DNA from 3 places in the Streptomyces sp. NPDC002896 genome. Region 1 is predicted to be linked to each of the others. Evidence: riboswitches for the same ligand, from Rfam matches in the RefSeq annotation. Region 1 holds a riboswitch; each other region holds the start of a gene.
What was found. A riboswitch is a leader RNA that binds a small molecule or an ion and turns the genes downstream of it on or off. The one in region 1 is predicted to bind S-adenosylmethionine.
Positions count from the first base shown of each region.

Region 1 (2,197 bases):
CGTTGACGCTCATGCGGTTCACCTTCGGTGGAGGGCGCGGGGTGGAAGCGGGTCGGGGGCGGACGGGGCGGGCGTGTCGAACTGGCGTCAGCCGGCCAGGCCTGCGTCGCGGAACGCGTCGAGAGAGGGCCTGATCACGGCCGAGGGGCCGCTGGTCGGGGCCACCGCGTCCAGCGTCTTGAGGCCGTCGCCCGTGTTGAGGACGACCGTGGTCAGCGACGGGTCCAGGACGCCGTTCTCGATCAGCTTGCGGGTGACGCCGACGGTCACGCCGCCCGCCGTCTCCGCGAAGATGCCCTCCGTGCGGGCCAGCAGCTTGATCGCGTCGACGATCTGCTCGTCGTCGACGTCCTCGACGGCGCCACCCGTGCGGCGGGCGATGTCCAGGACGTAGGGGCCGTCGGCCGGGTTGCCGATGGCGAGGGACTTGGCGATGGTGTTCGGCTTCTGCGGCCGCACCACGTCGTGCCCGGCCTTGAAGGCCGCCGACACCGGGGAGCAGCCCTCCGCCTGGGCACCGAAGATCTTGTACGGCTTGTCCTCGACCAGACCGAGCTTGATCAGCTCCTGCAGACCCTTGTCGATCTTCGTGAGCTGGGAGCCGGAGGCGATCGGGATCACCAGCTGGTCCGGGATCTGCCAGCCGAGCTGCTCGCAGATCTCGTACGCGAGGGTCTTGGAGCCCTCGCCGTAGTACGGCCGGAGGTTGACGTTGACGAAGCCCCAGCCCTCGCCCAGCGGGTCGCCGATGAGCTCGGAGCAGAAGCGGTTGACGTCGTCGTAGTTGCCCTCGATGCCGACGAGATCGCCGCCGTAGACCGCGGCCATGACGACCTTGCCCTGCTCGAGGTCGTGCGGGATGAACACGCAGGAGCGGAAGCCGGCGCGGGCGGCGGCGGCGCCGACGGCACCGGCCAGGTTGCCCGTCGAGGAGCAGGAGAGCGTGGTGAAGCCGAAGGCGCGGGCGGCCTCGAGGGCCTGGGCGACGACGCGGTCCTTGAAGGAGTGCGTCGGGTTGCCGGAGTCGTCCTTGATGAACAGACCGCCGGTGACGCCGAGTTCGCGGGCGAGGTTGTCGGCCTTGACGAGCTTGGTCCAGCCGGGGTTCAGGTTCGGCTTGCTGGCCACGTCCGCCGGGACGGGCAGCAGCGGTGCGTACCGCCAGATGTTGTCGGGGCCGGCCTCGATCTGCTTGCGCAGGCCCTCGGGGTCACCGGTCGGCAGGTCGTATGCGACTTCGAGCGGACCGAAACAGATTTCGCAGGCGAAGATCGGACCGAGCGGGAACCGCTCGCCGCACTCGCGACAGGAGAGCGCGGAGGCGGGGCCGAGGTCGACGGCCTTCGCGGTGTCGGTTCCGGCGGTGTCCGTGTCGGTGGTGGCAACAGTCTGCGCAGCCATGGAGGCGAGGCCCTTTCTCCTCATCTTCCTCACGACGCATCTCGCCGTGAGACGGATTTGGCACCTTCCCTAGCCGGGGCCTCGCGGAAATGATCAACATCGATCGGTACGAGAACCGGCTGGAGGGTTGCCGGGGCTTCAACGGGCCGTGTCCCTCTGCCCCTCTGGATGAGCGGTATGGCGCCGGGCCGTGCGGGTCCCGGAGCGTTTGTTCGCGCCATGACCCCCGACATGCGATGGTCATCCGCGTTGTTCAAGACTGTAACCGAAGGCCAGGACAGTTGAGGTAGTCGTCCGAACCGCGAGATGGATCACAGGCAGTGGTCCCAGTGAGGGGGCACCAGAACGTGCTGGATGAAGTCGAGCGCTGGCTGAGCACGCGCTCCTGGTCGGTGACCGACCGTCCGCTCCGTCAGCTGATCGCGGCGAAGCGCGCCACCGGACAGACGGTGAGCGTCGTGCTGCCCGCGCTCAACGAGGAGAAGACGGTCGGCGACATCGTCGCGGTGATCCGCCGGGAGCTGATGACCCGGGCCGTTCCACTCGTCGACGAGCTCGTCGTGGTCGATTCCGGTTCGACGGACCGTACGGCCGAGGTCGCGGCGGCGGCCGGCGCCCGCGTCGTCCACCGCGACGAGATCCTGCCGCGCATACCGGCACTCCCCGGCAAGGGCGAGGTCCTGTGGCGTTCGCTGCTCGTGACCAGCGGCGACATCGTCGCCTTCGTCGACGCGGACCTGAAGGAGTTCTCCGCGGACTTCGTCTCCGGCATAGTCGGCCCGCTGCTCACCGAGCC
Region 1 is NZ_JBEOVA010000021.1:28,322-30,518, reverse strand. Features, by position in the region: gene ABT009_RS31455 (ubiquitin-like small modifier protein 1) at 1-13, opposite strand, end outside; gene thrC (threonine synthase) at 88-1,425, opposite strand; SAM riboswitch class I at 1,419-1,576, opposite strand; gene ABT009_RS31445 (glucosyl-3-phosphoglycerate synthase) at 1,749-2,197, shown strand, end outside.

Region 2 (2,197 bases), on a different contig from region 1:
GTCAGGTACTCGACCCACTCGCTCATCTCCTGGACGGTGCCGGAGCCCACGTTGCCGCTGATGTACGGCTCGGCGCCGAGCAGCTCGCACAGGGCCATGAACTCGTGGGTGCCGAAGTGGTTGTTCTCCTCGACATTGCCCCAGTGGGTGTTGACCATCCTGGGACGCTGGTCCCGGGGGCCGATGCCGTCCTTCCAGTGGTACTCGTCGGCGAAACATCCGCCCGGCCAGCGCAGGTTGGGGATGTTCAGGGCTCGCAGGGCCTGTACGACGTCCAGCCGGATGCCGCCCTCGTTGGGGATCGGCGAGTCCTCCCCCACCCAGAAGCCGCCGTAGATGCAGCGGCCGAGATGCTCGGCGAAGTGGCCGTAGAGATGGCGGCTGATCTTCGGACCCTCGAGGTCGAGGTTGATGATCGCGGTGGCGTTGGACACGGAGTACTCCAGGTCGGCGTGGTGCGTGCGTGAGCTGTACGGGCTTCGGGTTGCCGGCCGGCGGGACCAGCGATGAGAGATCGGTACCTGCGGTGACCAGGCGGAGGAGGGAAACCGGTTGCCTGGGTTGTTTGTATCGATAAAAAAGCTGCCATCGTTGTTGCGCGAGTGTCAAGAGAGGTGCGCGAACAGGTTGGTCCTGGGACCACGGATCACATGGCGCACGCTCGTCGACGGGGATTGTCCGCTGCGCGTTGCGAGCGTTAGAGTCGCACGCGGTGACGAGTGTCAGCGTCAAGCCCTGGCTGGCTGACCGGCAACCCTCTGTCGCGGCGGGGTGCTCCAGGTGACGACCCGACAGGACCGAGTGTCCTGTAAGCGTGAGGCCCCACAGGGGCGGAACCGACGAGGTGGCGGGATGGACACAGGAGCGAGGCCCGGGCTGCATGCCGGTCCCGGTGTCCTGGAGTGCCCGCTGCATGTGTACCGCCGTCACGTCGATCTGGCCCGGGTGAGCAGCGCACTGTGTTGCCGCACCCGGTCGACGCGGCCGTAGCCGTAGCCGTAGCTGACGCCGTCGTCTGCCGGGGGATCCGTCCCCGTCCGACCTTCTCCGCTCGGCCCTGAGCATCCGCGCCCCCGCCCTCGCCCTGCATGCCCTTCTGACCATCCGTGTCCGACCATCCGTGTCCGACCATCCGTGTCCGACCATCCGTGCCCCATTCCGCAGGAGTACACATGACCGTCCAGGACTCCCCCACCGACATCGACACCTTCGCCGCCGAGTGGGAGGCATGGCACCACCGGCAGGAGTCGGCCCTCGCCCACGAGCACGGATTCCTCGCCATCACCGGCCTGCACTGGCTGGCCACCGACCCCCAGAGCTTCCCGGATGCGCCCGGCACCTGGTCGACGGGCGACGACGGCGTCACGGTCGTACTCGGCGAGGGCGAGGAACTCGTCGTCGACGGCACCGCGGTACACGGACGACACGCTTTCGGCGTCATCCCGGAACGCGGCGGCGTCAACGCCGTCTGGGGAGACGCGGTGATCGAGATCGCCAAGCGCGGCGGCCAGGACCTGATCCGGCCGCGGCACCCGCACCATCCACTGCGCACCGCGTTCACCGGGACCCCCGCGTATGCGCCGGACCCTCGCTGGGTGGTCACCGGCCGCTACACGCCCTTCGCCGAGCCGCGGCCGACCACCGTGGGCGCCGCAGTCGAAGGGCTGCAGCACGTCTACGACGCTCCCGGCCGGATCGACTTCCAGCTCGACGGCCGTGCGCTGAGCCTGACCGCGTTCAACGGGCGGACACCGGGCAGCCTCATGGTGCTGTTCACCGACGCGACCTCCGGCGTGACCACCTACGCGGCCAACCGCGCCCTGCAGATCGACGCCCCCGGCCCCGACGGCACCGTGGTGCTGGACTTCAACCGCGCCGCCAACCTGCCGTGCGCCTACACCGACTTCGCGACCTGCCCGCTGCCGCCCGCCGAGAACCGGCTCCCGGTCGCGATCGAGGCAGGCGAGAAGATTCCCCACGAGCGGCAGCCGATCGCGCAGTGAGCACCTCGCCCCTGCCCGGATCCGCTCGCTGTCGTTTCTGACCCGGGCACCGCGACCACCCTCCGTAGGGGACCGTTACCCTCGGTCCCCTCGGATCACCCCACGAGCCGGGCTTCAGCTCAGCTGTCGGCGAACCTCGGCGCCGCCATAGACTCGAAGGACAGGTTCGGGGACGCGGGCGCTGGGCGCTCGAT
Region 2 is NZ_JBEOVA010000026.1:27,900-30,096, reverse strand. Features, by position in the region: gene ABT009_RS34910 (alpha-N-arabinofuranosidase) at 1-434, opposite strand, end outside; SAM riboswitch class IV at 712-821, shown strand; gene ABT009_RS34905 (DUF1684 domain-containing protein) at 1,173-2,003, shown strand.
Region 2: another riboswitch for S-adenosylmethionine. It lies ahead of ABT009_RS34905 (DUF1684 domain-containing protein); the one in region 1 lies ahead of thrC (threonine synthase).

Region 3 (2,197 bases), on a different contig from region 1:
GCGTGTGGCGCAGGTGGTGGACGAGGCCGGGATCACCTTCTGTTTCGCGGCCAAGTTCCACCCGGCGATGCGGTTCGTCGGTGCGGTCCGGCGGGATCTGGGGATCGCGACCTCGTTCAACATCCTCGGCCCGCTGACCAACCCCGCCCGGGTCACCGCCTCCGCGATCGGCTGCTTCGACACCCGGATGGCGGGGCTCATGGCCGGTGTACTGGCCGAGCGCGGCTCGTCCGCGCTGGTGTTCCGCGGCGACGACGGGCTCGACGAGCTGACGACGACCTCCACCTCGCGGGTGTGGGTCGTGCGGGACGGGGCGGTGCGCGAGGAGAGCTTCGACCCGCGGGACGTCGGGATCGAGCTGGTACCGGTGGAGGCGCTGCGGGGCGGCGACGCGTCCCACAACGCCGACGTGGCCCGCCGGCTGCTGGCCGGCGAGCCCGGGCCCGTACGGGACGCCGTGCTGCTCAACTCGGCGGCGGCCCTGGTCGCTTTCTCGCCGGGCGAGGGAGCGCTGGCGGAGCAGATCCGTGCCGGGATGGAGCGGGCCGCGGAGTCGATCGACTCGGGGGCGGCTCGGCGGGTGCTGGAGCGGTGGGTGGCGGCGAGTAACTCGTAGCGAGGTTCGCCTGGCCGCGGGCTGAGCGGGTGCCCTCACCTGCAGCCGGTGGCCGGTTCCCCCGGTGCAACTGCTGTCCGCGATGCGGACAGCAGTTGCACCGGCGCGATCATCTGGCATAGTTCTCGGCAGGTCATGAGCGACAGCGACTAGGCCCCGGCCCGCTGTCCGGCAACCCTCCGTCCGTGGCGGGGTGCCCCGGGTGAAGACCTGGCCGCAGGCAGAGAGGTCTGCGGCAAGCGCGGACCCCTTGTCAGGTTCCTGGGGTCCTGGTCCTCGAGGAGCTGTCTCGTGAGCAAGCGAATGCGATAGGGCGCCAAGCCCCTTCTCGCACACCCCTTTTCACCTTTCACCCTTTTCTGCGCTTGAGCTGTCACGCCTGCTCGCGCAGTCAATTCGCTTAGCTCTCACGGGAGTTCGCCATGTCTGTCTCCACTGCTGTCGCCGACCAGTCCGTTTGCCGTGACATTTCCGGGGCCCTACCCGTTCTGGGGCGCGATGTCCTCGTCCCGCTCGTCACCGGCGGCGAGGTCACGTACGCCGCCCTCGACTACGCCGCGAGCGCCCCGGCCCTGCAGCGCGTCTGGGACGACGTGGCGGCGTACGCGCCGTACTACGGCAGCGTGCACCGCGGCGCCGGGTACCTGTCGCAGCTGTCGACGGAGCTCTTCGAGAACGCGCGTCACGACGTCGAGGAGTTCCTCGGCTGCCGGGAAGGGGACCAGGTGGTCTTCACCCGGTCGACCACCGACTCGCTCAATCTGCTGGCCGCCGCGCTGCCCGAGGGGTGCCAGGTCTTCGTCTTCGAGACCGAGCACCACGCGTCCCTGCTGCCGTGGCGCGAGGCGCGGGTGACGTATCTCGACGCGCCTCGTACGCCGGAAGAGGCTGTGCGGACGCTGGAGCGGGCCCTGGCCGACCGGGACCCTTACGGGCCTGCGCTGGTCTGCGTCACCGGGGCGTCCAACGTGACCGGTGAGCTGTGGCCTGTACGGGAGCTGGCCGCCGCCGCGCATGCGCACGGTGCGCGGATCGTGCTGGACGCCGCCCAGCTCGCACCGCACCACCCTGTGTCCGTACGGGAGTTGGACGTCGACTGGGTCGCCTTCTCCGGGCACAAGCTGTACGCACCGTTCGGCTCCGGCGTGCTCGCCGGCCGTGCCGACTGGCTGCAGGACGCCGAGCCGTACCTGGCGGGTGGCGGCGCCAGCCGCAAGGTCGCACGGCGCACGGACGGTGGACTCGACGTCGAGTGGCACACCACCGCCGCGCGCCACGAGGCCGGTTCGCCCAACGTCATCGGCGCCTACGCGATCGCCTCGGCGTGCAAGGCGCTCACCGAGGCCGGGTTCGACGCCCTGGTCGCGCGGGAGCAGCAGCTCATCTCGGCCGTACGTGCAGGCCTCGCCGAGGTGCCCGAGGTGCGGGTGCTCTCGCTGTTCGGGGACGACGCCCCGCGGGTGGGTGTTCTTTCATTCGTCGTCGACGGGTGGAACAGCTCGCACTTCGCGGCCGCGCTGTCCGCGGAGTACGGCATCGGCGTACGCGACGGACTCTTCTGCGCCCACCCGCTCGTGCGCA
Region 3 is NZ_JBEOVA010000010.1:387,285-389,481, reverse strand. Features, by position in the region: gene trpD (anthranilate phosphoribosyltransferase) at 1-616, shown strand, start outside; SAM riboswitch class IV at 748-864, shown strand; gene ABT009_RS21430 (aminotransferase class V-fold PLP-dependent enzyme) at 1,039-2,197, shown strand, end outside.
Region 3: another riboswitch for S-adenosylmethionine. It lies ahead of ABT009_RS21430 (aminotransferase class V-fold PLP-dependent enzyme); the one in region 1 lies ahead of thrC (threonine synthase).